2 regions of the Nocardioides sp. NPDC054178 genome follow, and region 1 is predicted to be linked to the other one. Evidence: riboswitches for the same ligand, from Rfam matches in the RefSeq annotation. Region 1 holds a riboswitch; the other holds the start of a gene.
What was found. A riboswitch is a leader RNA that binds a small molecule or an ion and turns the genes downstream of it on or off. The one in region 1 is predicted to bind S-adenosylmethionine.

Region 1 (14,959 bases):
GCTTCGACCTGAAGCTCCGTTGATCATGGGGATCTGAGGGTCGTACGCCGCGGCGCGTACGACCGACACGGAGGCCGGCCCCTCATGGGGTCGGCCTCCGTCGTCATACCCACCCGGGTAGGATCAACGGCCGCCGCAATCAGTCGCCTAGGTCAGGTGGAGCAATGGAACACCGGAGCGCCGAGCCTCCGAAGGGTCCGACCGGTCCGCCGCCGTCGTGGCGGCCGCCGCCTCCGCCCGCCCCGCGGATCGCGGCCGAGCCACCCCGGACCACGCCCAGCAGACCGCCGGGCGCGCGTCGCGCGGCGCCCAAGCCGTCCTCCGCCCGGGCCTGGCTCGCCCGCGCCGAGCCGGCCAAGGTCTGGGCAGCCGAGAAGTGGGCGGCGGCCAGGAGCGCCACATCCAGGGGTTCGACCACTGGTTCGACCTCCACCGCCTCGACCTCCTGGGCTTCGGCGAGCTGGCGACGCTGGGGGAAGGTGACGGCGAAGGTGGCGCTGGTCGGGTTCCTGGCCATCGCCCTGATCGGGTCGATGGCGGCGATCGTGACGTACAACCGGATCAACGTGCCGGACCCGAACGCCGCCTTCGAGGTCGAGACCTCGTTCGTCTACTACAGCAACGGCAAGACCGAGCTCGGCCGCTACCAGGAGGGCGACCAGAACCGGACCAAGCTGGACGCCGACGAGATCCCGGAGGTCGTCAAGCACGCCGTGGTGGCCGCCGAGGACCGTACGTTCTACGAGAACAGCGGCGTCGACGTGAAGGGCATCGTGCGGGCCGCGTTCTCCAACACCACCGAGGGCACCGCGGGTGGTGCGTCCACGATCACCCAGCAGTACGTCAAGAACTACTACCTCAACTCCGAGCGCTCCTACTCCCGCAAGCTGAAGGAAGCGGTCATCGCCCTGAAGCTGACCAGGCAGAAGAGCAAGGACCAGATCCTCACCGACTACCTCAACACGATCTACTTCAACCGCGGCGCCTACGGCATCGAGGCCGCCGCGAAGGCCTACTTCGCGAAGTCGGCCAAGGACCTCTCGCTGCAGGAGACCGCGGCGCTGGCGGCGATCCTCAACAACCCGGCCGGCTTCGACCCGGCCAGCAGCACCTTCCGCGGCGAGGAGAAGCTGCTCGGCCGCTACCGCTACGTCCTCTCCGGCATGGTCGACCTCGGCTACCTGAAGCAGGCCGACGCCGACAAGGTGAAGGACAAGCTGCCGAAGTTCCCCGCGAAGACGGTGCCGAGCCGGCTCGGCGGCCAGCGCGGCCACGCGCTCACCATGATCAAGGCCGAGCTGCTCGGTCTCACCAACGCCCAGGGCAAGCCGCTGTTCACCGAAGAGGACATCGACAGCGGCGGCCTACGGATCACCGCGACGCTCTCGCCCAAGGTGATGAAGGCGTCGGCGAGCGCGGCCAAGACCGTGAAGCCGAAGAACCGGAAGGCGTACGTCAAGGGCGACCCGGAGCAGAAGAACGCTCTGCACGTGGCGACCGCCTCGGTCGACGTCGGCTCCGGCGCGCTCCTCGGCTTCTACGGTGGTCAGGACTATCTCGACAGCCAGCACAACTGGGCCGCGACCGGTGGCCACGCCGGGTCGACCATGAAGGTCTTCGCCACCGCGGCGGCGATCGCCAAGGGCTACTCGCTGGAGTCGACGTGGGCCGGTGACTCGCCGTTCACGACCTATACGGGCGCGCCGGTCGTCAACGAGGGGGAGCAGGCCGGCATCGCCGACGGGATGGACTACGGCCAGCACATCACGATGCTCAAGGCGCTGGAGCAGTCGGTGAACACGGCCTACATCGACATGACCGAGTCCATGGGCGGGCCCGAAGAGGGCCGCAAGGCGATCTACGACACCGCCGTCGCGGCGGGGGTGGCCCCGGCGAAGGCGACCCCGAAGTTCCCGGGGATCCCCAGCACCACCACCGACTTCGACCACAAGACCGACGACCGGATCGCGCTCGGCCGCGCCAATGTCAGTCCGATCAACATGGCCAACGCCTACGCCACGATCGCCAACGGCGGCTACCGCCACAACGTGCACATCGTGAAGAAGGTCCGCGACCGTGCCGGCAACGTCCTCTACAGCTGGAACGGCCGCAAGAACGCCCGGCACGCGATCTCCGAGGACGTCGCCGCCGACGTGACGTACGCGATGCAGGGTGTGGTGCAGAGCGGCTCGGGCCAGAAGGCCCAGAGCATCGGCCGGCCGGTCGCCGGCAAGACCGGCACCGGCACCTGCACCGACGAGCAGTACGTCTGCTCGTCGTGGTTCGTCGGGTTCACCCCGCAGATCGCCACCGCCGTCCGCTACTCGCGCGGCAACGGCGAGGGGAAGCTCGACGGTGGCTGGATGCCGTCCTACTTCGGCGCCGACTATCCCACCGAGACCTGGGCGGCCATCATGGCGAAGGCGATGGAGGGCAAGGAGGTCGAGAACTTCCCGGAGCCGGTCTACGTCGACGGCCAGGATCCCGAGTCCGGACACGAGAAGCAGCTGATCGCGCCGCCGCCTCCGCCGGACAAGGACGACGGCGAGGAGTGTGACCCGATCGCGGAGTTCTTCGGGGCCTGCGACGGCAAGGGCAAGGACAAGGGCGACCCATGGGGCGGGCGTCCATGATCTGAGACCTGCGTCCATCAACCGAGATGACGAGTTGGTGGGGGCGCCCGGTCTCGGGCAGCATCTCCGGCGAAGGTCACGACTGCCAGCGTGAAGCCCCGGCTTGCTGGCGGGCAACCCTCCCACGCGGTGGGGTGCTCCGGGTGACGACCAGGCCCTCGCCGAGGTGGCGCGGGCAAGCGCGTGCTTCGCCGGGTGGCCCTGGGGGAGCCATGACCCGAAGGGTGCCCCCATGTCCCTGCTTCCGCTCGTCGGCTCGAAGACACAGGTCCCGCTGCTGGACGGAACGACGACGACGTACGCCAACCTCGATGTCGCCGCGTCGGCGCCGGCGCTGCAGGCCGTGGCCGACCGGGTGGCCGAGGTCCTGCCCTGGTACGCCTCGGTGCATCGTGGCGCCGGCTACCTGTCCCAGGTCTCGACCGCGCTCTACGAGGAGTCGCGCGCGACCATCGGCGCCTATGTCGGCGCCCGCGAGGACGACGTCACCGTCATCACCCGCAACACCACCGACGCGGTGAACCTGCTGGCCGGCTGCGTACCCGGTCGGGTGCTCGTCCTCGACATCGAGCACCACGCCAACCTGCTCCCGTGGCACCGGGTCGAGGCCGGCGTCACCGCCATCGCCGGCCGCGAGAGCCTCGCCGGCACCATCGACGCCCTCGCCGGCGAGCTGGCTCGCGGCGACTACGCCCTGGTCGCGATCACCGGTGCCTCCAACGTCACCGGCGAGGCGCTGCCGGTCGGCGAGATCGTCACCCTCGCCCACGCCCACGGCGCCCGGGTGCTCGTCGACGGTGCCCAGCTGCTCGCCCACCGCCACTTCTCGCTCGCCGCGACCGGCGCCGACTACGTCGCCTTCTCCGGCCACAAGCTCTACGCCCCCTACGGCGCCGGCGCCCTGGTCGGGCGCCGCGACTGGCTCGACGTCGGCACCCCCTACCTCGCCGGGGGAGGCGCCGTCGACGACGTGGAGGTGGGCGAGACCACGTGGCAGCCCGCCCCCGCGCGCCACGAGGGCGGCTCGCCCAACGTCATCGGCGCCGCCGCGCTCGCGGCCGCCTGTACGTCTCTCGACGGCCTCTCGGTCGCCGAGCTGGACCGCCACGAGGCGTCGCTGAGGGGGCGCCTCGTGGCCGGCCTGTCCGCGCTGGGCGGAGTCGAGGTCATCCGGCTGTGGCCCGACTCCGACGAGCCGGTCGGTGTGGTCACGTTCACCGTCGACGGCATCGAGCCCGGTCGCGTCGCGGCCTACCTCTCCGCCGAGCACGGCCTGGGCGTACGCGACGGCCGCTTCTGTGCCCAGCCGCTCCTCAAGCGCCTCGGGCTCACCGCCGGCGCTGTCCGCGCGAGCATCGGCATCGGCACCTCGGTCGCCGACGTGGACCGGCTGGTCGCCGGCGTACGTTCCCTTCTCGCCGGTGACGTCCGGGGCGACTACGTCCTCGTCGACGGTGCCTGGACCCTCACCGAGGACCCTCGCCCCCTGGTCGGCCCCGCCGGCCTGACCCGCCTGGCCGACACCGCCGGCTCCTGCGCCGCCGCCGTCTGACCCCCCTGCCGAGGCGTCAGCTACGTCGGCCGAGCCGTCAGGTACTTCGGGCGAGGCGTCTACGTCGGGCGAGGCGTCTACGTCGGGCGAGGCGTCAGGTAGGTCGGGCGAAGCGTCAGGTAGGTCGGGCGAAGCGTCAGGTAGGTCGGGCGAAGCGTCGGGTAGGTCGGGCGAAGAGTCAGGTACGTCGGCCGAAGAGTCAGGTAGGTCGGGCGAAGAGTCAGGTACGTCGGCCGAAGCGTCGCTTCTGTCGGCCGAATGGGCATGCGGTGACGCCTCGCTCGACCGGAGTGACGCTTCGGCCGACGGGAGTGACGTCTCGCTCGACGGGAGTGACGCTTCGGCCGACGGGAGTGGCGCCTCGCTCGACGGGAGTGACGCTTCGGCCGACGGGAGTGGCGCCTCGCTCGACGGGAGTGACGTCTCGGCCGACGGGAGTGGCGCCTCGCTCGACGGGAGTGACGTCTCGGCCGACCGGAGTGACGTCTCGCTCGACGGGGGTGACGCTTCGGCCGACGGGAGTGACGCCTCGGCAGGGGATGAATCGGCGCGGGGACGGTGTTGAGGAATTGTGAGTGAACGAGTGCATGGCGAGCGGAAGGTACGCGGCGGCAAGCTGGTTGTCGTCGACGCGACGGTGTCCGCTGACACGATCATCGACGTCGTCCTCTCGGGCGACTTCTTCCTGGAACCCGACGAGGCGCTGGGGTGGCTGACCGCCGCGCTGGAGGGGCAGTCCGTCGAGGTGTCCCTCGACCAGCTGACCGCGGAGCTGGACGCCGCGGCCCGTGACGCCGAGCTGGTCGGCTTCGGCACCCGCGACATCGCCCTGACGGTGCTGCGGGCGCTCGGTAGGGCCACGACCTGGGACGACCTCGACCTCGAGATCGTCGAGACCGGCCCGCTGTCGCCGACGATGCAGATGGCCCTCGACGAGGTCATCGTCCGCCAGGTCGCCGAGGGCCGCCGCGCCCCCAACCTGAGGTTCTGGGACTGGGCGAGCAGCGCGGTCGTGATCGGCAGCTACCAGTCGCTCTCCAACGAGGTCGACGAGGCCGCCGCCGAGCGCCACGGCATCGACGTCGTACGCCGCATCTCAGGTGGCGGCGCGATGTTCATCGAGCCGGGCAACACGATCACCTACAGCCTCGCGGTGCCCGACACGCTCGTGGCAGGCATGTCCTTCCAGGAGTCCTACGCCTTCCTCGACGAGTGGGTGCTGCGCGGCCTGCGCAGCGTCGGTATCGAGGCCGCCTACGCAGGTCTCAACGACATCGCCTCCCCGGTCGGCAAGATCGCCGGGGCCGCCCAGAAGCGGATCCCGGGCGGCGTGCTGCACCACGTCACGATGGCCTACGACATCGACGCCGACAAGATGCTCGAGGTGCTCCGGATCGGCCGGGAGAAGATGTCCGACAAGGGCACCCGCAGCGCGGCCAAGCGTGTCGACCCGATCCGTTCCCAGACCGGGCTGAGCCGCGACAAGGTCATCGAGGCGCTGCTGGCCGAGTTCGAGCAGAGCTTCGGGGCGGCGTACGTCGGCCTCGATCAGGCCACGATCGAGGAGGCCGCGGCGCTGGTCGAGACCAAGCACGGCACCCTGGCCTGGCGGGCACGGGTGCCGTAGCGGCCGCTCAGCCGTCGATGAAGGCCAGCAGGTCGGCGTGCAGACGGTCCCGGTCGGTGTCCGGCAGGGCATGGCTCGAGCCTTCGTAGACCTTCAGCTCCGCACCGTCGATCAGGTCGGCCGAGCGTCTGCCACCGACCCCGATCGGCACGATCTGGTCGTCGTCGCCGTGCACGACCAGCGTCGGCACGTCGATCTTGGCCAGGTCGGGCCGGAAGTCGGTGGCCGAGAAGGCGGCGATGCACTCGTAGGCGCCCCGGTGCCCCGAGGCCATGCCCTGGAGCCAGAAGGCATCGCGGAAGCCCTGGGGGACGTCGCCGTTCCGGTTGTGCCCGAAGAACGGGCCGTCGGCCAGGTCGCGATAGAGCTGGGCCCGGTTGGCCACCTCTCCCGCGCGGATCTCGTCGAAGACCTCGATCGGGAGCCCGTCGGGGTTGTCCTCGGTGCGCAGCATGAGCGGCGGCACCGCCGAGACCAGGACGATCCGCGCGACGCGGGAGGTGCCGTGCCGACCGACGTACCGGACGATCTCGCCGCCACCGGTCGAGTGCCCGACGAGGGTGAGGTCGCGCAGGTCGAGCGCGTCGATCAGGCCGGCCAGGTCGTCGGCGTAGGTGTCCATCTCGTTGCCCGACCAGGTCTGGCTGGAGCGGCCGTGGCCCCGGCGGTCGTGGGCGACGGCGCGGTGGCCGTGCTGGGCGAGGAAGAGCGCGGTGGCCTCCCAGGCGTCGGAGTTGAGCGGCCACCCATGGCTGAGCAGCACGGGGCTTCCGCTGTCGCCCCAGTCCTTGTAGAAGATCTGGGCGCCGTCGTCGGCGGTGATGTAAGGCATCGGGTTCCTCCCACGGTCGGACGGGATCTGTCCCCTCGAGCCTGACCCGGCCACCCCTGGCCCCGGACCACGTGCACCGCGTAGTCCCGCTCGGACTACGTGCCCTACGTGGTTCGGAGGTGGCGTCGCGCGATGGACGATCGGAGCGTCCCAGCCCCCAGAGCAGGAGCCAGACCATGTCCTTCACACATCGCGCGAGCGGCTTGCTGGCCGTTCTCGTAGCAGCCGTGATCGCCCTCGCCCCGTCGGCCGATGCGCTGACCAGCCGCGGGCACGCCCCGGCGCCGAAGCCGACCGTCGTGCTCGTTCACGGCGCCTTCGCAGACTCCTCGGGCTGGGCCGGCGTCGCCGACAGGCTGACCGACCGCGGCTACCCGGTCCTCGCCTTCTCCAACCCGCTGCGCGGCCCGTTGTCCGACGCCGAGTACCTACGGCTGTTCCTGGACACGATCGACGGCCCCGTCGTGCTCGTGGGTCACTCCTACGGCGGCGCGGTCATCACCAACGCCGCGACCGGTGACCCGGACGTCACCGCGCTGGTCTACGTCGCCGCGTACGCGCCGGCGGAGGGGGAGAACGTGCTGGCGATGAACGAGCTCGGCGGCGGCCACACCGAGGTGGCCGACCACCTCGTCACCAGGCCCTTCCCCGGCGCCCAGCCCGGCGACATGGACGCCTACATCGACCCGGCCTGGTTCCCGCGCGGCTTCGCGCAGGATCTGCCGCGCGACGAGGCCCGGTTCCTCGCGGCCTCACAGCGACCGGGCGCGCTCGCCGCGCTCGTCACCCCGTCGGGCGAGCCCGCCTGGGAGGACCTGCCGAGCTGGTACGTCGTCGCGAAGCAGGACCGGATCATCCCGCCGGAGGCCGAGCGTGCCATGGCCGCCAGGGCCGGGTCGAGAACGGTCTCGGTCGACTCCTCCCACGCGGTGATGATCAGCCACCCCGGCCTCGTGGCCGACGTCGTCCATAACGCGGCGCGCTCGACGGCGCGCTGACCAGCCCGACCGACCATCGAGAGGAAACACCATGCCCACTCCGGACACCATCGTCCTGATCCACGGCTTCTGGGTCACCCCACGCTCCTGGGAGCACTGGAAGGCGCGGTACGAGGCCAAGGGCTTCACCGTGCACACCCCGGCCTACCCCGGATTCGAGGTCGAGGTCGAGGCGCTCCGCGCCGACCCGACGCCGATCGCGGATCTCACCCTGGAAGCCATCGTCGCCCACCTGGATGCCTTCCTCGACACCCTCGACAGCGAGCCGATCATCATGGGCCACTCGGCCGGTGGGGCCTTCACGCAGGTCGTGATGGACCACGGCCACGGCGCCGCGGGCGTCGTGCTCAACTCCGCCCCCACCGAGGGCGTACGGGTCACGCCGTGGAGCCAGCTGCGCTCGGTCTTCCCGGTCCTCAAGAACCCGGCCAACCACCACCGGGCCGTCGGGTTCGACGCCGAGCAGTGGACGTACGCCTTCACGAACACCTACACCGAGGAGGAGTCGCTCGCGTTCTACGAGCGCTACCACATCCCGGCTTCGGGCCGGGTACTGTTCGACTCCGTGCTGGCCAACTTCCAGCCCGGTCATCAGGGCGCCTGGGTCGACTTCAAGAATGCCGACCGCGCGCCGCTGCTGTTCCTGTCCGGATCCGAGGACCACATCATGCCCCCGGCCGTGCAGGCGTCGAACGCCAAGCACTACCAGGGCGAGGGCACCCTCACCGAGCACGAGACGTACGACGGCCGGCCGCACCTGATGGTGGCGGGTCCCGGGTGGGAGGAGATCGCCGACCACGCGCTGGAGTGGGCGCTCGCCCACGCCGGAGAGCGGGGCGCCTCCGAGCCCAGCGCCTCCTGAGGCCGCGCGATGGACCTCACCCTCACTCATGTCGGCGGGCCGACGACGCTCCTGGAGGTGGCAGGGTGGCGGATCCTGACCGACCCGACCTTCGACGCCCCCGGCCGGACGTACCGGTTCGGCTGGGGTACGTCCTCGCGTAAGACGACCGGTCCGGCGATCCCCGCGACCGAGATCGGCCAGGTCGACGCCGTGCTCCTCACCCACGACCACCATGCCGACAACCTCGACGACGCCGGCCGGGCACTGCTGCCGGACGCCGGGGTCGTGGTCACGACCGCATCGGGCGCCACCAGGCTCACGGCGTCGGGCCTGGGCGAGCGAAAGGTCAGGGGCCTGCGTCCCTGGCAGACCACGGTGCTCGAGGCCGAGGGCCGCCCGACGATCACGGTCACCGCGACCCCTGCGCGTCACGGGGTCCGGGGCAGCAGGCCGATCGTCGGTGACGTCATCGGATTCTCCCTGACCTGGCCGGGACAGGAGCACGGAGCCGTCTGGTTCTCGGGTGACACGGTGCTCTACGACGGTCTGCGCGAGGTCGCGGCGCGGATCGACGTCGGCACGGCGGTGCTGCATCTGGGACGGGTCGGGTTCCCGGTGACCGGGCCGCTGGCGTACACGATGGGCGGGCGCGACGCGGTCGTGCTGTGCGACCTGCTGGACCCGGTCACGGTGGTGCCGGTGCACTACGAGGGCTGGTCGCACTTCCGTCAGGGCCGCGACCGGATCCTGGCCGATCTGGACACCGCGACCCGGGAGACCGCGGGTCGCTTCCGGTGGGCGACGCCGGGCGAGCCGCTGCGTCTATCCGTCTAGCCCGACCTGCCCTAGCCGTTCAGCCTGTCGGACAGCTGCCGGCGGGAGGAGATGCCCAGCTTCTGGAAGACCTTCCGCAGGTGGTAGTCGACGGTGTTGGGGCTGATGAACAGGTTGGCCGCGATCTCGGCGTTGGTGTGCCCGGACGCGGCCAGCCGCGCGATCGTGTGCTCCTGGGTGGTGAGGTCGAGCCGGGGTTCGGAGCCAGGGTCGTCGTCGGGCCGGAGCCCGAGGATCTCGAGCTCGGCCAGCACCCGTGGGACGTAGATCTCGGCGCCGCTGTGGCGCAGATGGCGCAACGCGAGCCGGAGCTGCTCACCGGCCTCGCGACGGCGTCGGGCGCGACGGAGCCACTCGCCGTAGAGCAGGTGCGAGCGGCCGAGCTCGGACTCGGCGAGCGTCTTGTCGAGGGCGGCGACGGAGGCGAGGTAGTGGGCCTCGGCCTCCTCGTCCGGGCTCACCAGGGCGAGCGCGCGCTCGGCGACCCCTTCGCACCACGGCATGCCGTTGACCGTGGCCCGGCCCGCCAGGTCCTGCGCGACGCGCTGCGCCTCGTCCGGGTGGCCGGAGCGTACGGCGGACTCGACGAAGTCGGCGTACCACAGCGGGGTGACCTGGAGGAACGGGTCGTCGATGAGCGGCTTGTGGCGCTGGTAGGCGTCCTGGTAGCGCCGGTCGGCGAGATCGCGGGCGACCAGGCCCTCGATCCCCGAGGAGCGTACGCCGCCGAACCCGATCGCACCGGCGCTGTCGGCCACGGCCTCCACCAGCTCGCGAGGCTCGCCCGACCAGGCCATCACCGCGACGTTGGGCACGACCGCGTCCTCGTAGCCCATCGCGACACGTACCTCCCGGTTCAGCTCCACGCAGCGGTTCGCGCGCCGCACGGAGCCGCCGTAGACCTCGGAGAGGGCCATGATCCAGAGCAGCGCGTCGAGCACGAGCAGGGCGCCGCGGTCGCGTGCGGCACGCGCGGCACGGTCGAGGCCGGCCGCCCGGCTCCCGTCGTCCCACAGATAGCCACCCAGGCCGGCGATCACGGCACCGAAGTACATCACCTCCTCATCGGGCAGGGCGAGCACCGCGTCGTACGCCGCGCGAACCTTCGGGTACGCGGTGTCGTACGGCTCCAGGATCAAGGCGGCCAGACCGCGCAGGACGACCGCCCAGCGGCCGTTGCGACCGGCGCCCGCGAGCATCCGATGCCCCAGCTCCGCCCGCGTCACCCCGGACATGAGCCGGTCGGCGCTCGAGCACCGGTCGAAGGCGCGGAGCAGGGCGTCCTGCTCGCGTACGTCGTCGAAACCGTGGAAGAGGTCGGCTGCCCGCAGGTGGTCGGCCGCGCCGCTCATCACCCCTGTCCGCTCGGCGCGGAGCAGGGCCAGCGCACTGCGGGTCGTCAGCGCGCGACCCCGGGTGACCGGCCCGGCGGAGGCCTCGTCGATGTCGTCGATGAGCCGCTGCGACAGATGTGCGGCGCCGACGGCCAGGGCCGCCTCGGCCGCACCGACCTGCCGCGCGGCGCGCGCCTCGCCCGGCGGGCTGAGGTCTGCGCTGCGCGCGAGCAGACGGGCGCTGGAGGCCAGACCGCCACGCCGGGCGGCCTGTTCGGCGGTCCGGTCGAGCCGCTCGGCCACGGCCTCGTCCGTCCCGATGACGGCTCGGGCGGCATGCCACGCCTCCGCCTCGACCAGGCCCGACCGGTCGGCGGCGTGGGCGAGCGCCCGGTGGACCCGGCGGCGGTCGACCCCTGTCGCCGCGTTGTAGACGGCCGAGCGCACCAGCGGATGGCGGAACCGTACGTCCGGGGTGAGCTGGACGAGCCCGGCGAGCTCGGCGCGGTCGGCGTCATCGAGGGTGAGGTGGAGCTCGGTGCCCGCCGCGGTGAGCAGGTCGATGTTGCCGGTCGAGTCGGCCGCGGCCAGCAGCACCCAGGTCTGGACCGCGTCGTCGGCCTGCCGCACCTGACGTACGTAGTGGGCCTCGAGGTGACGGCCGACGGGGACGGGCTCGCCGGCCATGCCCAGGTCGGGCAGCTCGTGGACCAGCGACTCCCCGGCGAGGTCGATCAGGGCGAGCGGGTTGCCGCCGGTGGCCTGGGCGATCGCGAGGGCCATCGACGGCGGGAGCGGTTCCGTCGCCGCGCGGTTCAGCAGGCGTACGGCCGCCTCGGTGTCCAAGCCGGTCAGGGCGAGCTGGGGTACGCCGCCGAGATGCTCGGCCAGAGCGGCCTCCTCACGCCCGGCGAACACCACGGCGACGCGCTCCACGGCGATCCTGCGTGCCACGAACGCCAGCGCGTCCAGGCTCTCCGTGTCGACCAGGTGGGCATCGTCGATCGTGCAGACGATGCCCTGCTCGGTGCTCGCCGCGGCCAGCAGCCCGAGCACGCCGAGGCCGACCAGGTAGCGGTCGGGTGGCGGGCCGTCGGCCTCGCCCGAGGCGACGAGCAGCGCCTGCCGGTGCTGGTCCGGAAGGGTCCCGCACTCCGCACGCAGGCTGGTCACCAGCCGCTGCACCGCCGCGAAGGCCATGTCCGACTCCGACTCGTACCCGTCGACCCGGACCACGCGCAGAGTCGTGCCCGCGGTGGCCGTCGTGAGCAGGGCCGTCTTCCCCATGCCCGGCTCGCCCAGAACCGCGATCGACCCGCCGCTGCCGTTCCGCGTACGGCGCAGCAATGCGGTCAGGCGAGCCTGCTCCGGGTCACGGCCGACGAGCGCGGCCCCGTGTCGCTCGTTGGCGCTTTCCACGGGGCGACGTTAGCCATCGGGCCGGCTGTCGCACATGACCCAAATGCTCTAAAACTTGGACTCCGCTGCTCGGAGCGTTCCTTGGATGAGATGGGGGGGTCCTCATTCACGACCGACATCACGAGCAGCGGAGCGCCGCCAGTCTGGCACGCTCAGACACGCGGTCGCAATAGGTGAAGGCCCCTCCGAGGCTATTTTCTGTCGGTCGATCTGCAGGGCGGAACTCATGGACTATCGAAAGTACTAGACCAGAGGATTTGGACCGTACTTTCCGGGTCCTCCGGCCCAGCCCCGCGACGCCTGGGGGCGGGGTCGCGAATGACGATGGACGCCGTGGTCGGCTACCCTGGACACATGCAGTCGTCTGTCCTGCTTCTTAGGCAGCCGCGCTGACCCTGAGGGACACACCCCGGTCACGCGGCTACCCCTCCATGTGAGGGGTTCTTCTGTTTCAGAAGCAATCTTGACGCATCGAATTCTCGACAAGGACGAAAGACCAATGACGCAGGAGCAGGCTGAGCAGGCGACGTACGACGTCGTGGAGCTGCAGGACAAGTGGCGCCCCATCTGGGAGAAGCTGGAGCCGTTCAAGGCCGGCCAGCGCGAGGGAGCCGAGAAGCGCTACGCGCTCACGATGTTCCCCTACCCGTCCGGCGACCTGCACATGGGTCACGCCGAGGTGACCGCGCTGCACGACGTGCTGGCCCGCTACTGGTGGCTGAAGGGCTTCGACGTCCTGAACCCGATCGGCTGGGACTCCTTCGGCCTGCCCGCCGAGAACGCGGCGATCAAGCGCAACGAGAACCCCGCCGGCTGGACCTACGCCAACATCGAGACCCAGGCGGAGTCCTTCAAGCGCTACGGCATCTCCTTCGACTGGTCGCGCCGCCTGCACACCTCCGACCCGGAGTACTACAAGTGGACGCAGTGGATCTTCCTGAAGCTGTACGAGGCCGGCCTGGCCTACCGCAAGAAGTCTCCGGTCAACTGGTGCCCCAACGACCAGACCGTGCTGGCCAACGAGCAGGTCGTCAACGGTGAGTGCGAGCGCTGCGGCGCGACGGTCACCAAGCGTGACCTGACGCAGTGGTACTTCCGCACGACCGCTTATGCGGAGGAGCTGTACAACGGCCTGGACCAGCTGCAGGACACCTGGATCGGCAAGGTCGTCAACATGCAGCGCAACTGGATCGGCCGGTCCGAGGGCGCGCACGTCGACTTCGAGATCGCGCTGACCTCGGGCGAGACGCGCACGGTGACCGTGTTCACCACCCGTCCCGACACGCTCTACGGCGCGACCTTCATGGTCGTCGCCGCCGACGCGGACCTGGCTGCCGAGATCGTGGCGCCGGAGCGGGCGGCTGCGCTGGAGAGCTACCTGGAGGACGTACGCAAGGCCTCCGACATCGACCGGCTGGCGACCGACCGTCCCAAGACCGGTGTCGACCTGGGCGTCACCGCGACCAACCCGGTCACCGGCGAGCAGATCCCGGTCTGGGCGGCCGACTACGTGCTGGCCGACTACGGCACCGGCGCGGTCATGGCCGTCCCGGCCCACGACCAGCGCGACCTGGACTTCGCCAAGGCGTTCTCGCTGCCGGTGCGCCGCGTCGTGGACGTGCCCGGCGCGGACAACCCCGAGGAGACGTACGTCGCGACCGCGGGTGACGGTGCGTACGTGAACTCAGCCGTGCTGGAGGGCGTCGCCGACAAGGCGAGCGGCATCCACAAGATCATCGAGAAGCTGGAGGCCGAGGGCCACGGCAAGGGCACGATCAACTACCGGCTGCGCGACTGGCTGCTGTCGCGGCAGCGCTACTGGGGCGCGCCGATCCCGATCATCCACTGCCCGGTCGACGGCGAGGTGCCGGTGCCCGAGGCCGAGCTGCCGGTGCAGCTGCCCGAGCTGAAGGGTGCCGACCTGAAGCCGAAGGGCGTCTCGCCGCTGGCGGCCGCCACGGAGTGGGTCAACGTGACCTGCCCGACGTGCGGTGGTCCGGCGACGCGTGACACGGACACGATGGACACCTTCGTGGACTCCTCGTGGTACTTCCTGCGCTACCTGTCGCCGACCGACGAGACCCAGGCGTTCTCTCCTGAGCTGGCCCGCGAGTGGGGTCCGGTCGACTTCTACCTGGGTGGCGACGAGCACGCGGTGCTGCACCTGCTGTACTCGCGGTTCTTCACCAAGGCGCTGCGCGACATCGGCCTGATCGACTGGGACGAGCCGTTCTCGGCCTACCTGTCCCAGGGCAAGGTCATCAACGGCGGCAAGAAGATGTCGAAGTCGCTGGGCAACGGCGTGAACCTGAGCGACGTGCTGGAGGAGTTCGGTGTCGACGCGACCCGCCTGACCCTGGTCTTCGCCTCCCCGCCGGAGGACAACATCGACTGGGCCGACGTCTCGCCGGGTGGCTCGGCGAAGTTCCTGCAGCGGGCCTGGCGCCTGGCCGGGGACGTGACGTCGGCGCCGGGTGTGGATGTGTCCGGTGGGGACGTCGCGCTGCGGCGTACGACTCACAAGACCATCGCCGAGGCCGAGCAGCTGATCGAGTCCTACCGGTTCAACGTGGTCGTGGCTCGCGTGATGGAGCTGGTCAACGCGACCCGGAAGGCGATCGACTCCGGTGTCGGCCCCGCCGACCCCGCCGTACGTGAGGCCGCGGAGACGGTCGCGATCCTGCTCTCGCTGGTCGCGCCCTACACCGCCGAGGAGATGTGGGAGCGTCTGGGGCACGAGCCGACGGTTGCGCGGGTCGCGTGGCCGGCGGTCGAGCCCCACCTGCTCGTCGAGGACTCCGTGACCGCCGTCGTGCAGATCAAGGGCAAGGTGCGTGCGCGCCTGGAGGTCTCGCCCTCGATCTCCGAGGCCGACCTGGAGGCCGC
Region 2 (14,959 bases), on a different contig from region 1:
ACGTCATGGGCCTTCAGGTAGCCACGAGCGCCCTGGTCGCCGACGGCCGCCTCGATGACGCCCGCCCAGTGGTCGCGTCCGATCAGCACCGGATGACCGGGAACCCCGGCGTACGCCGCCCGCGCCAACCCGGCGGTCGAGCCTGTGCCGGTGGTCGAGCCTGTCGAGACCACCCGGGCGATCACATCAGCCCCGACGTCCGGCAGATCGACGAGATGGACGACGGCGGCCTCGGCGTCCGGCCCGAGAGCCGCCAGACCGACCCGCAGGGAGGCCCCCATCCCCTCGTCCCAGCCCTCGGCGACGACGACCCGCTGACCGGCCGGGAGCAGCGCCCGCGCCTCGTCGGCGGACGCCCCGAGCACGACGAGCACGTCGTCGCAGCCACCCTCACGCAGCACGGCGACGGAGCGGACCAGCCAGTCGTCGACCAATGCCTTCGGCGTGCCCATCCGCCGGCCCGCGCCGGCGGCCAGGAGAAGCCCGGAGATCACTTGAACGCGGAGGTGTAGAGCTTCTGCAGCTTCGGAGTCTTCGGGTCGCTGTAGCCACAGCCGATGACCTCGGCATCACCCGTGGCCGCGACCAGATAGTTCTTGCCCTTCTCGAACTCGGGCATCGGGATCGTGCTCGGCGCGGGCAGGGTGATCCGGACGGTGTCGGTGCCACCGAAGCCGTCGGCGTACATCCACGTCTTCACCCGCAGCACGGCCTCGGTGTCGGTCACGCTCTCCGCGGTGCCTTCGAAGGCCAGCGCGGCGTTCTGGGAGAGCCACTTCGAGGTCGGCGGGATGCATCGGGCGGCGTCGGCGACGACGGTCAGCTCGGTCGCTCCGGCGCCCCCGGCCGGGGCGGACGGGGAGGGGACGGGCGCGGTCTCGGTGACCGTCGCGGTCGGCGACGGAGGCGCGGCATCGGGGTCCTCGGCGGTGTCATCCGAGCTGAGCAGGCCGAAGGAGGCGACGATCGCGACGAGCACGACCGCGGCGGCGATCACGGCTGCGACCCAGCGCCACGGTGACCGCGGCGGCTGCATCCCGGTCTTCGACCCGACGTCCACGCTCATGCCGTCACTCGCTGGCGCTCGCTCATGCCAACATCATGCCTCACCCCTGGGTGCCATCCGCGGACCCGCCGGGCACCCGCCCGTCGACACACGCAGGCGGGGCCCTGGCTTCGAAGAGCCCTGACCCCGCCCGCCGCTGCAGAACCTCACCCGGATATTCCCTTGGGCTTCAAGCCCCCCAGATCCAGACGCTTCCCCGCAGTCGGCCACTGTGTGGAGCACCCATGTTGCGTTACCGAGCTGTTGTCGAGACAGTGTCGAAAGTCCCCAAAAGGATGGGGCCGCTGGGCCCGTCCTCATCGCCTGATCAGGTCATGCCAGCTGACGATCGAGGAACCCGATGACCCGCCGGATCGAGAGGTCCCACTGCGGCCCGAAGGCGTGCTGCTCACCGGGGTAGACCCAGAGACGATGGCGTACGCCCGCGGTCTCCAGCAGGTCCCGGGTGGTGTAGGCCCACCGGATCGGGCACGACTCGTCATTGGTCCCGTGGTGCATCTGGAGCGGGACCGCGATGCGGTCGAAGTACGTCCGCGCCGAGAGCCCCTCCCAGAACTCCGGCTCCGTCTCGGGATCGCCGTACTGCCGGTAGAGCCGGGCCACCTCGTCGGGCCGCGACGGCACCGCCCACCGGTTGATGTTGTCGACGATGTCGGAGGAGACCGACGCGTACGTCACCCCGGCCCGCACCAGCCCCGGCTGGGCGACCAGCGCGTTCATCACCACTCCCCCGCCCATGGAGCGTCCGAGCAGCGCGGTGCGGTCGGGGTCGACGTACGGAAGTCGTTTCATCGCCTGGACGGCGTTGATGGTGTCGCGGGTGTAGCCGAGGCGGCTCTCGTCCTCCTCGGTGCCTTCCGGGATCGGGGACGACCCGGCGTGGCCGCGGTAGTCGGTGTGCAGGACGACGTAGCCCTCCCGAGCCAGCCGGTCCTGCTCCCGCTTCAGCCCCTGCCCGGTGACGTAGATGTCGGTGTCGATGTGGCCGTGCGCGAAGACGACCCCGGGGAACGGCCCCGCGCCCCGCGGCCGGAAGAGCACCCCGGTGATCCTCAGCGGACCGCTCGGGTAGCTGACCTCGAAGCGCCGATAGGCCTCCGTGCTGCCCGACTCCCGCAGCACCTTCACCTCGCCCCCGGGGAAGTCCTCCCGCATCAGCTGCGGCAGCGAGACCTTGTCGGTCACCGGCGGCAGCGTCTGCGACGGGCTCGGGGAGGGCGCGGGCGGAGTCGCCGAGGTCGCCGGAGCTGCGGACCGCGACGGCGGCGAAGCGGCCGGCTCCCCGCCGCACCCGGCGAGAAGCACGGCCGAGAACGCCAGCGCCGACATCGCCTTCAGGCCCATGCGTCGAGCGTAGCCCGGTGGTCCTGGGTCGGCGGGCGGTTCCTTCGTCAAGGCATCGGCCCCCGCCGAAATGCACGAGGGCCTCTCCCGAAGGAGAGGCCCTCGTGGTGGAGCTAGCGAGACGGGCTCAGAAGCCCATGCCGCCCATGTCACCCATGCCACCGGTCGGGTCGCCACCAGCGGCGGCCTTCTCCGGCTTGTCGGCCACGACGGCCTCGGTGGTGAGGAACAGCGCGGCGATGGACGCGGCGTTCTGCAGCGCCGAGCGGGTCACCTTGGCCGGGTCGATGATGCCCGCGGCCAGCAGGTCGACGTACTCGCCCGTGGCGGCGTTGAGGCCGTGGCCCTGCGGGAGGCCGGCGACCTTCTCCGCCACGACGCCGCCCTCGAGGCCGGCGTTGATGGCGATCTGCTTCAGCGGCGCCGAGATGGCGGCCTTGACGATCGAGGCACCGGTGGCCTCGTCGCCGTCGAGCTCGAGCTTCTCGAAGGCAGCAGCGGCGGCCTGGATCAGCGCGACACCACCGCCGGCGAGGATGCCCTCCTCGACAGCAGCCTTGGCGTTGCGGACGGCGTCCTCGATGCGGTGCTTGCGCTCCTTGAGCTCGACCTCGGTGGCCGCGCCGACCTTGATGACGGCCACGCCGCCGGCCAGCTTGGCGAGGCGCTCCTGGAGCTTCTCGCGGTCGTAGTCGGAGTCCGACTTCTCGATCTCGGCGCGGATCTGGTTGACCCGGCCCTCGATCTGACCCTGGTCGCCCGAACCCTCGACGATGGTGGTCTCGTCCTTGGTGATGACGACCTTGCGGGCCTGGCCGAGCAGCTCGATGCCGGCGGTCTCCAGGGAGAGGCCGACCTCCTCGGAGATGACCTGACCACCGGTGAGGATGGCGATGTCCTGCAGCATGGCCTTGCGGCGGTCACCGAAGCCCGGAGCCTTGACGGCGACGGACTTGAAGGTGCCCTTGATCTTGTTGACGACCAGCGTCGAGAGAGCCTCGCCGTCGACGTCCTCGGCCAGGATGACCAGCGGCTTGCCGGTCTGCATGACCTTCTCCAGGACCGGGATCAGGTCCTTGACGCTGGAGATCTTCGAGTTGACGATCAGGATGTACGGGTCGTCGAGGACGGTCTCCATACGCTCCGGGTCGGTCACGAAGTAGGCCGAGATGTAGCCCTTGTCGAAGCGCATACCCTCGGTCAGCTCGAGGTCGAGCCCGAAGGTGTTCGACTCCTCGACGGTGATGACGCCTTCCTTGCCGACCTTGTCCATCGCCTCGGCGATGATCTCGCCGACGGTGGTGTCAGCAGCGGAGATCGAGGCGGTAGCAGCGATCTGCTCCTTGGTCTCGATGTCCTTGGCCTGGGCGAGCAGCTGCTCGGAGACGGCGTCGACGGCCGCCTCGATGCCGCGCTTCAGGCCGGCCGGGTTGGCACCCGCGGCGACGTTGCGCAGGCCCTCGCGGACCAGCGCCTGGGCGAGAACGGTCGCGGTCGTCGTGCCGTCACCGGCGACGTCGTCGGTCTTCTTCGCGACCTCCTTGACCAGCTCGGCACCGATCTTCTCGTAGGGGTCCTCGAGCTCGATCTCCTTGGCGATGGAAACACCATCGTTGGTGATCGTGGGGGCACCCCACTTCTTCTCGAGCACGACGTTGCGGCCCTTGGGACCGAGGGTGACCTTGACGGCGTCGGCGAGGGTGTTGAGACCCTTCTCCAGACCCCGACGGGCCTCCTCGTTGAAAGCGATGAGCTTCGGCATTGCTCCTGCGATCCTTCACTTGGGAAGTTCGTTGGATCCGGTCCGATGGGTTGCCCGCGACGGACGACGCCACTCCCGGCAGAACCCTTCCCTGCCGCTCGCGACGCCTCAACGTCACCGGTCCGGTTGTTGTCACTCTCATGGTAAGAGTGCCAGCCTCATGTTTAGCACTCGACCCCTGCGAGTGCAAGAAAATCCCAGGATGGCGACGGTCAGAGAGGCTTCGCGAGCTCGGCGAACTCCAGGTCGTCGCGCAGCGGGAGACCGAAGCGCTCGTCGCCGTAGGGGAAGGGCTCGAAGCGTCCGGTACGCCCGAACCCGCGCCGCTCGTAGAACGCGATCAGGTCCTCGCGCTGGCGGATCACCGTCATCCGGATCTCCTCCGCACCCCACGCGCGCGCGATCCGTTCGGCCTCGGCGATGACCGACTTGCCGACACCGGCCCCCTGCAGCCGCGGCGAGACGGAGAACATGCCGAAGTAGACGTACGCCTCGCGCTTCTGGAGCTGGCAGCAGGCGACGATCTCGCCGGCCTGCTCCACGACCAGGAGCCGCGAGCCCGGGGCCGTGATCACCTCGCGTACGCCTTCGGGGTCGGTGCGCTGGCCCGCGAGCAGGTCGGCCTCGGTGGTCCAGCCGGCGCGGGAGGCGTCGCCGCGGTAAGCGGACTCGATCAGCCCGACCAGGGCCTCCACGTCGGAGAAGGTCGCGTCACGGAAGGTCAGCTCAGGCACAGGCCCACGATAGCCAGGCGTCGAGGAGCGCGGCGAGGTCGTTCCCGCGCGGTGTCGATTTGGCCTTGTCCCACCCGTCATCCCCGGTGAAAGACTCACATCGAGGCACACGAAGGGATCAAGACGATGACCAGATACATGGTGCTGCTGCCGACGAACGAGGCCTTCTGGGCCGAGTCGACACCGGAGGAGAAGGCAGCCGGGTACGAGGTGCACGGAAGGTTCGCCAAGCTGCTCGCCGAACGCGGCCACAAGGTCACCGGCGGCGCCGAGCTCCACCACTCCAGCAAGGCCAGGACGCTGCGCAAGACCGGTGACGGGGTGGTGATCACCGAGGGCCCGTTCGCCGAGACCGTCGAGCACGTGACCGGCTTCTACACGATCGAGACCGACGACGTCGACGACATGCTCGAGTGCTGCAAGGTGCTCGCCGAGCTCGAGACGGCGCTCGAGGTCCGCGAGATCGTCGAGCACGAGGGGATGTCGGCATGAGGTATCTCCTGCTGCTCGGCGGCCCCGACCACCACGCCCGCTGGGCCGCCCTCTCCGAGGAGCAGAAGCAGAGCGCGTACGCCGACTTCGGCGCCTTCGCGAAGGCGGTCGCGCAGCGGGGCGAGCTGATCGACGGCGACGCCGTCCAGCCCGACACGAGCTCGCGGACCGTCCACGAGGACGGATCCGTGACCGACGGCCCGTACGCGGAGTCGGTCGAGCAGCTCGGCGGCTACTACGTGATCGACGTGCCGTCGCTCGACGACGCCCTGGCCCTGGCGAAGCTGCTGCCGAAGCACTTCGCGGTCGAGGTCCGGCCCACCCAGGGGGTGCAGATCCGATGACCCGCTACTACCTGCTCATCCCCAACGTGGAGGCCGAGTGGCAGGCGAAGACGCGGGCCGAGAAGGACGCCGTCTTCGCCACCCACGAGCGGTTCGCGAAACTGCTCGCCGAACGCGGGCACGTCAACCTGAAGGGGTACGGCGCCGCGCTCGCCGATCCGGCGACGGCCGTGACGGTGCGCGGGTCGGGGGTCACCGACGGGCCCTACACCGAGGCGGCCGAGCACCTGGCCGGGCTCTACGTCGTGGAGTCCGAGGACCGCGACGACCTGGTCGAGTGCTGCAAGCTGCTCGCCACCGCGGAGTCGGCGATCGAGATCCGCGCGGCGGAGCTGGACTGACCACCGACGATGCTGGAGACGCTGCTGCGCGAGGAGTGGGGCCGGCTGCTGGCCCTGCTCGTCGCGCAGTTCCGCCGTCTCGACCTCGCCGAGGACGGGCTGGCCGACGCCTTCGAGGCGGCCGCCCGGCACTGGCCGGTCGACGGTGAGCCCGCCAACGGGCCGGCCTGGCTGCTGACGACCGCCCGGCGGCGGATCGTCGACCGGATGCGCTCGGAGGAGGTGCTGGCGCGCAAGATGCCCCTGCTGGTGGTCGATGCCGGGCTCACCCAGGAGGCGCAGCAGGTCATGGCCACGGTGCCGGCCGGGGCCGGGGGCGAGGCGGTCACCGACGAGCGGCTGCGGCTGGTGCTGCTCTGCGCCCACCCGACGCTGTCGCGCGAGGCGGCCGCTGCCCTCACCCTCCGGCTGGTCCTCGGTGTCTCCACCGAGGACATCGGGCGGCTGTTCCTGCAGTCGAAGGCGACGATGGCGGCACGGCTGACCCGGGCACGGAAGCGGCTGGCGGGCGCCTCCTTCGAGGTGCCCTCGGACCTCGCCGATCTGCGGGAACGGGTCGGCATCGTGGCCGAGGTCGCCTACCTCGCGTTCACGGCGGGCTATGCCCCCGGCACCGGTGCCGACGTCGTCCGCAGCGATCTCGCGGGTGAGGCGATCCGGCTGGTCCGGGTGCTGCGGACGGTGCTCCCGGCCCCCGACCAGGAGGTCGACGCGCTGCTCGCCCTGATGCTGCTGCAGCACTCCCGCCGGGCGGCCCGGATCGGGCCCGACGGCGGCCTGGTCCTGCTCCCCGACCAGGACCGCACCACCTGGAACCTCGAGGAGATCACCGAGGCCCTCGCGATCCTCACCCCGCTCGCCCACGCCGCACCGGCGCCCTATCTGCTCCAGGCCCTGATCGCCGCGGAGCACGCGGTCGCGCCCACCTCGGAGGCGACCGCATGGGACCGCATCGTCGAGCGCTACGACGAGCTGCTCGCGCTCCAGGACACCCCGGTCGTACGTCTCAACCGGGCCGTCGCGGTAGCCGAGGCCTCCGGGGCCGAGGCCGGGCTCCGGGCGCTGGAGTCGGTCGCGCTCCCGGGACACCGGCTGCCTGCCGTTCGTGCGCAGCTGCTGGAACGGTCGGGGCGGCACGACGAGGCGATCGAGGCCTACGCCGAGGCCCTCGCGCTCTGCGCGCACGGGCCGGAACGGGCCGACCTCGCCCGGCGACGCGATGCGCTGGCAGGTTTTTGCGCCCCAATCGCTAGACGAGAACACGTTCTAATTGCCACACTCGGTCCTGTGACCCCGATCACTCTCCCTGACATCCTCGAGGCGATGGCCGACGCCATCCCCGACCGCACCGCCGTGTTCACGATGGAACACGCCTACAGCTTCGCCGAGGTCGACGAGCGCGCGACCAGGCTGGCCAACCACCTCCTCGGGCAGGGCATCCAACCGGGCGACCACGTCGCCATCCACTCCCGCAACCGGATCGAGTGGGTCGACGCCTTCTACGGGTGCATGAAGGCACGGGCGGTGCCGATCAACATCAACCACAAGTACCTCCACGACGAGCTCGACCACCTCTATCGCAACTCCGACGCGGTCGCGGCGATCATCGGACCGGAGCACGTCGAGGCGGTCGCCGCGCTCGGCCTGGGCATCCCGACGCTGGTGCTGGGCGAGGAGTACGACGCCGCGGTCGCCGCCGCCTCCAAGGAGCGCCCCGACGTCGAGCGCAGCCCCGACGACCGCTACATCATCTACACCGGCGGCACCACGGGCATGCCGAAGGGCGTCGTGTGGCGCCAGGAGGACATCATCCGGGCCGCGCTGAACGCGAGCCGGTTCGGGGCGCCGTTCGACACCGTCGAGCAGCTCGCCGAGGAGGCCGCGGCACAGGAGACGCCGATGGTGCTGCTGGCCTGCGGTCCGATGATGCACGGCGGGAGCCAGTGGATCATGGGCAACGGCCATGTCGCCGGCTGCACGGTCGCGCTCTACACCGAGCCGACCTGGTCGGCCGAGACGATCCTCGACCTCGTCCAGGCCGCGGGGGTCAACTCGCTCACCTTCCTGGGGGACGCGATGGGCCGCCCGGTCGCCGAGGCGATCCTGCGCGAGCCGGAGCGCTGGGACCTGAGCGCGCTGTTCGCCGTCTCGAACGGCGCCGCGCCGCTGTCCGCGGGGGTCCGCACCCAGCTCCGGGAGGCACTGCCGGGCCGCTACATCCTCGACTCCTACGGCGCCTCGGAGTCCGGGGCGACCGGCATGCAGGTCGACGAGGGCAACGAGGGCGCACAGGCCGCGCCGAAGTTCCAGGTCGGGATGGACGTCCAGGTCTTCGACGCCGACCTCGAGCCGTGCGCGCCGGGCGAGACCGGGATGCTCGCGCGCACCGGTTCGATCCCGCTGGGCTACTACAACGACCCGGTCAAGACCGCGGCCACGTTCAAGGAGATCGACGGTCAGCGCTGGTCGATCCCGGGCGACTTCGCGCGGCGCGAGGAGGACGGCTCGATCACCGTCCTGGGCCGGGGCTCGGGCTGCATCAACACCGGCGGCGAGAAGGTCTTCCCCGAGGAGGTCGAGTCGGTCCTGCTGCGTCACCCCGACGTCTTCGACACCGCGGTCGTCGGCACCCCGCACGAGCGCTGGGGCCAGCAGGTGACCGCGCTCGTACAGCTCCGCGAGGGCGCCACGACCTCGGCCGACGCGCTGCGCGAGCACTGCCGCAGCCTCATCTCGGCCTACAAGGCACCCAAGGACATCCTGCTCGTGGAGCGAGTCCCCCGCACGCCCGTGAGCAAGGTGGACTATCGTGCGAGCGCTACGGTCGCTGCCGAGCTGCTCGAGGCGCGTAGGTGACGACCGGCTGATCCGACGTACGGTTCGGTGCCGTACGGCCCTATCCCCGGCCCTACCAAGGAAGGCGCAGACGTCCTGTGTCCGCCGTGATCCCCCTCACACTGCCCGACATCCTGGAAGCGATGGCCGATGCGATCCCCGATCGCACGGCAGTCGTCACCACCGACCGCACCTACTCGTACGCCGAGATCGACGAGCGCGCCACGCGCCTGGCCAACCATCTGCTGAGCGTCGGCCTCGAGCCGGGTGCCCAGGTCGCGATCCACGCGACCAACCGGATCGAGTGGGTCGACGCCCTCTACGGGTGCCTCAAGGCCCGCACGATCCCGGTCAACATCAACCACGCCTACCGGCGCGACGAGCTCGCCCGGACGTACGCCGCCACCGACTGCGTCGCGGCCATCGTCTCCCCCGAGTTCACCGATGACCTCGACGAGCTCTCGCTGTCGCTGGATCACCGGGTCGTCCTCGGCCCCGACTACGACGCCAAGGTCGCCGCGGCGTCCAAGGAGCGGCCGACGGTCGGGCGTACCCCCGGCGACTGGCACATCATCTTCACCACCGGCACCACGGGCACCCCGAAGGGTGCGGTCTGGCGCCAGGAGGACCTGGTCTGGGCCGCGCTCAACACGGTCCGCCGCAACGCGCCGATCCCCTCGGTCGAGGGGCTCGCCGCCGAGGCGGCCGCTCGCGACTCGGGTGTCGTCCTGCTCGCCGGCGGGCCGCTGCTGCACGGACAGAGCCAGCTGCTGCTCCTGCGGGCGCTGGTCGCCGGCGGCACCGCGGTGCTCGACACCTCCGCGTCGTTCTCGGCGGAGGCCTTCCTCGACCTCGCCGAGCAGGCCGGCGCGACCGCGATCACGCTCCTCGGCGACGCCCAGGCCCGCCCGGTGGCCAACGCCCGGCTGACCGGCAAGAAGCGCTGGCCGCTGCGCTCGCTCGCCGGCGTCTCCAACACCGCGGCGCCGCTCTCCGACGGCGTCCTCTCCGTCCTTCGCAACGCGTTCGCCCGCCGGGTCATCGTCGACTCCTACGGCACCCTGGAGACCGGCGTCACCGGCTCCCGCGCCGACGACGGCTCCCCGCTGGTGCCCGGCGAGACGCGGTTCATGGTCGGCCCGGAGGTGGAGGTCTTCACCCCCGACCTCACCCCGGCGGCCCCCGGGGTCGAGGGGCTGCTGGCCCGCTCCGGCCCCGCGGCCCTCGGCTACTACAAGGACAACGCCCGCTCGGCCACCGCGATCAAGCTGATCGACAACCGGCGCTGGACATTCCCCGGCGACCTCGCCCGTCGCGAGCAGGACGGCTCGATCACCCTGCTCGGCAGGGCTGCGACCCTCGTCCGGACCGGTGACCTCGAGATCCACCCCGAGACCATCGAGGGCGTGCTCCTCGGCCACGAGGACGTCGTCGACGCCGCCGTCTTCGGCATGCCCCACCCGCGCTGGGGCCAGCAGGTCGCGGCGCTCGTACAGCTGGCCCCCTCCACCGAGACGACCGCCGCCGACCTGCGCAAGCACGCCCGCGACCGGCTCGGGGAGTCCCACGAGCCCAAGCTCGTGCTGCTGGTCGAGTCGGTGCCGCGTACGCCTGCAGGAACCGTCGACTACCGAGCCGCCACCGGCCTCACCGCCGACCTGCTCAGCACCGGCGGCAAGGCCCCGGACGAGGCGGACGACAAGTAGCCCGAGTCGGCGCAACTGTCCCGCCCCCAGACGCCGAGTCGGCGCAACTGTCCCAGCCGTACGGGACAGACGCGCCGACTCGGCGTCGTTGTGCGGGACAGAAGCGCCGGGTCGGCGTCAGGGCTCGCTGTGCTGGGCCGGGTCAGCGAGGCCCGGCGGTTCGGTTGCCTCGGGTGGGAGCTCGGGCAGGTGATGACCGAACGGGACCTGCTGGACCTGCCCGAGAGCGGCGAGGACCGAGGGCAGCATCGCCTTGGCGGTGCGCTTGTAGCCCATCGCGCTGGGATGGAAGTGGTCGATCGCGAACATCTCGTCGGGGTTGGTGATGAAGAACGGGCCGACGACGTCGGAGAGCGAGACGACGTGGGCACCCCGGGCGAGAGCGATCTCCCGCTGGCCGTCGGCCAGCTGCTTGGCGATCCGGCGCCCGAGCGAACGCAGCGGCTGCGGCAGCGGACGCACCGCACCCACGTCCGGACAGGTGCCGACGACGACCTCGGCACCACGCTCACGCAGCGCGTCGATGACCTCCCCCAGCACCCGGGTGGAGTCCTTCTGCGGCACCCGGTGGGTGACGTCGTTGCCCCCGACGACGACCACCGCCACATCGGGCCGGTAGCCCTCCGGCAACGACTCGAGCTGCGCGGGGACCATCGAGGTCTCAGCCCCGACCACGGCGGCCGTACGCAGCCGTACCGGCCTCAGCAGGGCCTTCGCCGTGCCCTTGGCCAGCCGAGCGCCGAGAGTGCCGCCTCTGGTCTCCGCGCCCAGTCCCGCGGCGATCGAGTCACCGAGGACGAGGAGCTCGACCGGCGTACCGCCGTAGGTCTTCTTGTAGACCTTGTCGGCGTAGATCGCCACCTCGCCGAGGGGCTTGCCGATCACGTCGCGCGCGTGCGCCGCCTGTCTCTTCAGCAACGTCACGAACCCGGCCCCGGCCGCCGCCCCCACCACGCCGATCGCACCGGCGACCGCGGCGCTCGCGGCGACCATGCCGAGCCATCTGGCCTCTTCACTCGTCTTCGCGCTGCTCACGTCTCTTATCTGTAGCGCACGAGAGTGAACGGGCGGTTGGTTCGTCTAGGTATGCAGAGGAACCGTCACTTCCCTCGCGGAGTTCCGCATGGGAAGTGACGGCTCGGCTACATACCTAGACGAACATCCGCAGCCCTACGCCTGCGAGAGCCCGGCCTCCTCGAAGGCGTCGTAGTTGGGGGCGATGGTGGCGCGAGGGCCGACGATGCCGCTGATCGCGTCGAGCGTCTTGAGGCCGTGGCCGGTGTTGATGATGACCGTCTCCAGACTCGGGTCCAGAGCGCCGGTCTCGACGAGCTTCTTCGTGACCGCGAGCGTGGTGCCGCCGGCGGTCTCGGTGAAGATGCCCTCGGTGCGAGCCAGGAGCACGATCGCCGAGCGGATCTCGTCGTCGGTGACCTCCTCGACGGCGCCGCCGGAGGAGCGGGTGGCGTCGAGGACGTAGATGCCGTCGGCCGGGTTGCCGATGGCCAGCGACTTGGCGATCGTGTCGGGCTTGACCGGGCGGATGGCGTCGACGCCGGCCTTGAACGCGGTCGCGACCGGGTTGCAGCCGGTGGCCTGGGCGCCGAAGATCCGGTAGGGCTTCTCCTCGACCAGGCCGAGCTTGATGAGCTCCTTGAAGGCCTTGTCAACCTTGGTCAGCTGGGAGCCCGAGGCCACCGGGATGACGATCTGGTCGGGCAGGCGCCAGCCGAGCTGCTCGGCGATCTCGAAGCCGAGCGTCTTGGAGCCCTCGGCGTAGAAGGGACGTACGTTGACGTTCACGAACGCCCAGCCGTCCTCCTCCGCGGCGATCTCCTGGGCCAGCTTGTTGACGTCGTCGTAGTTGCCGTCGACGGCGATCAGGTTGTCGGTGAAGACGGCGGAGTTGACCTGCTTGGGCTGCTCGAGGTTGCTGGGGATGAACACAGCGGTCGGGATCCCGGCGCGCGCGCCGGCGGCGGCGACCGCGTTGGCCAGGTTGCCGGTGCTCGGGCAGGCGAAGACCTTGGCGTCGAGCTCACGGGCCGCGCTCAGCGCACAGGCGACCACGCGGTCCTTGAAGGAGTTGGTCGGGTTGGTGGAGTCGTCCTTCACCCAGAGCTTCTCGAGGCCGAGCTCGCGCGCGAGGTTCTTCGCGTCCAGGAGCCGGGTGAAGCCGGGCTCGGTGTTGGGACTCTGCTCGATGTCGTCGGGCACCGGCAGCAGCGCCTTGTAGCGCCAGATGTTGCGGGGTCCGGCCTCGATCTCCTCGCGGGTCACGGCCGGGAAGTCATAGGCCACCTCCAGTGGCCCGAAACACTCCGGACAGGCGTAATGCGGTCCGAGCTCGATCTGGTGGCCACACTCCCGGCACGACAGCGCCGAGGCGTTGCCGAAAGCACCCTCGCGCAGGCCCTTCGTCTCCGTGGTCGCAGCGCTCATGAGAAACCTCCTCCTCATCTTCCCCGATCACGTCTCTCGCGCCGGGCCGGAATTAGCACCTTGTCCCACGCCCTGCCCGTGGTCGGGAGGAGGCTCGTGGTCGGTTGCCGGGACTTCACTGGGCCGTTCCCTCAGTCCCTCTCGATGAGCAATACCGATCGTACGGCAGGCAACATCCGTCGATCACACCCGGGTTCCACTCCGCGGACCATCCGTCCGCCATCTGGACACCGTGCGGGGGTAACACGGTGTTGCAGCGAACATCGTGTTACCCCCGGGGAGCGAGAACCGAGCTCAGGCGGCGCGCGCCGACTCAGCCCCGCCGTCGGTGGCGGACCCGGCGTCGGCGAGCGCGCCGCGTACGACATCGCGTACGTCGCTGACCAGGTTGATCTTCAGCGCCTGCTTCACCTCGTCGGGGACCTCGTCCAGGTCGGGCTCGTTGCGCTGGGGCACGAAGACCTCGGTCAGGCCGGCCCGCTGGGCGGCGAGCAGCTTCTGCTTGAGGCCGCCGATGGGCAGCACCCGGCCGGAGAGCGAGACCTCACCGGTCATGCCGACCTCGCTGCGCACCGGGCGACCGGTCGCGAGAGAGGTGAGCGCGGTGACCATCGTGATGCCGGCGCTCGGCCCGTCCTTCGGGACCGCACCCGCGGGCACGTGGACGTGGAGCGAGCGGTCGAGCACGGCCGGGTCGACGCCCAGCTCAGCGGCGTGCGAGCGGACGAAGGAGAGCGCGATCTGCGCGGACTCCTTCATCACCTCACCGAGCTGGCCGGTGATGTTGAGCCCCGCCTGCCCCTCGGCCGAGGACGCCTCGATGAAGAGCACGTCCCCACCGAGCCCGGTGACGGCCAGTCCGGTGGCGACCCCCGGGACAGACGTACGCTCCGCCGACTCCGGCGTGAACCGCGGCCGTCCGACCAGGTCCTTGAGGTTGTCCAGGCCGATCTCGACGTGCTCCGCCCCGGTGGCCAGCTTCGTCGCCGCCTTGCGCAGCGCCTTGGCGATGAGCCGCTCGAGCTGGCGTACGCCCGCCTCGCGGGTGTAGTTCGCGGCCAGCTCACGCAGCGCGTCGTCGGAGACCGTGGCCTCCTCGGCGGTCACCGCGGCGCGCTCGAGCTGCCGGGGCAGCAGGAAGTCGCGAGCGATGGCGACCTTGTCGTCCTCGGTGTAGCCGTCGATCGTGACCAGCTCCATCCGGTCCAGCAGCGCGCTCGGGATCTGCTCCACGACGTTGGCCGTCGCGATGAAGAGCACGTCGGAGAGGTCCAGGTCGAGCTCGAGGTAGTGGTCGCGGAAGGTGTGGTTCTGCGCCGGGTCGAGCACCTCCAGCAGCGCTGCCGCCGGGTCACCCCGGTAGTCGCTGCCGACCTTGTCGACCTCGTCGAGAAGCACGACCGGGTTCATCGATCCGGCCTCCTTGATGGCCCGCACGATCCGGCCCGGGAGCGCGCCGACATAGGTGCGCCGGTGACCGCGGATCTCGGCCTCGTCGCGAACACCGCCGAGCGCGACCCGGACGAACTTGCGTCCGAGCGAGCGCGCGACCGACTCACCGAGCGAGGTCTTGCCGACTCCTGGCGGGCCGGCGAGCAGCACCACAGCACCGGACCCACGGCCGCCGATGACCTGCAGGCCCCGCTCGGCACGTCGGGTCCGCACCGCCAGGTACTCCACGATCCGGTCCTTGACCTCCTCGAGGCCGTGGTGGTCGGCGTCGAGCACCTCACGAGCCGCGGTCACATCGGTCGAGTCCTCGGTGACCACGCCCCACGGCAGCTCCAGCACGGTGTCCAGCCAGGTGCGGATCCAGGCGGTCTCGGGGTTCTGCTCGGAACCACGCTCGAGCTTGTCGACCTCGCGCAGCGCGGCCTCGCGTACGGCCTCGGG

Region 2: it holds a riboswitch for S-adenosylmethionine, as region 1 does, so the genes downstream of both, thrC (threonine synthase) here and ACZ6WN_RS22895 (aminotransferase class V-fold PLP-dependent enzyme) in region 1, are expected to answer to the same signal.

Annotation. Positions count from the first base shown of each region.
Region 1 covers NZ_JBVJKY010000007.1:83,053-98,011, forward strand. Annotated here, with positions in the region: gene katG (catalase/peroxidase HPI) at 1-23, shown strand, start outside; gene ACZ6WN_RS22890 (transglycosylase domain-containing protein) at 165-2,633, shown strand; SAM riboswitch class IV at 2,708-2,821, shown strand; gene ACZ6WN_RS22895 (aminotransferase class V-fold PLP-dependent enzyme) at 2,866-4,185, shown strand; gene ACZ6WN_RS22900 (lipoate--protein ligase family protein) at 4,757-5,812, shown strand; gene ACZ6WN_RS22905 (alpha/beta fold hydrolase) at 5,820-6,644, opposite strand; gene ACZ6WN_RS22910 (alpha/beta fold hydrolase) at 6,821-7,642, shown strand; gene ACZ6WN_RS22915 (alpha/beta hydrolase) at 7,674-8,504, shown strand; gene ACZ6WN_RS22920 (MBL fold metallo-hydrolase) at 8,514-9,320, shown strand; gene ACZ6WN_RS22925 (helix-turn-helix transcriptional regulator) at 9,332-12,073, opposite strand; gene leuS (leucine--tRNA ligase) at 12,573-14,959, shown strand, end outside.
Region 2 covers NZ_JBVJKY010000002.1:413,056-428,014, forward strand. Annotated here, with positions in the region: gene ACZ6WN_RS08660 (nucleotidyltransferase family protein) at 1-494, opposite strand, end outside; gene ACZ6WN_RS08665 (hypothetical protein) at 491-1,066, opposite strand; gene ACZ6WN_RS08670 (alpha/beta hydrolase family protein) at 1,379-2,410, opposite strand; gene groL (chaperonin GroEL) at 2,538-4,172, opposite strand; gene ACZ6WN_RS08680 (GNAT family N-acetyltransferase) at 4,385-4,906, opposite strand; gene ACZ6WN_RS08685 (YciI family protein) at 5,033-5,398, shown strand; gene ACZ6WN_RS08690 (YciI family protein) at 5,395-5,742, shown strand; gene ACZ6WN_RS08695 (YciI family protein) at 5,739-6,083, shown strand; gene ACZ6WN_RS08700 (AMP-binding protein) at 6,093-8,939, shown strand; gene ACZ6WN_RS08705 (AMP-binding protein) at 9,026-10,624, shown strand; gene ACZ6WN_RS08710 (SGNH/GDSL hydrolase family protein) at 10,742-11,659, opposite strand; gene thrC (threonine synthase) at 11,795-13,066, opposite strand; SAM riboswitch class I at 13,078-13,217, opposite strand; gene lon (endopeptidase La) at 13,361-14,959, opposite strand, start outside.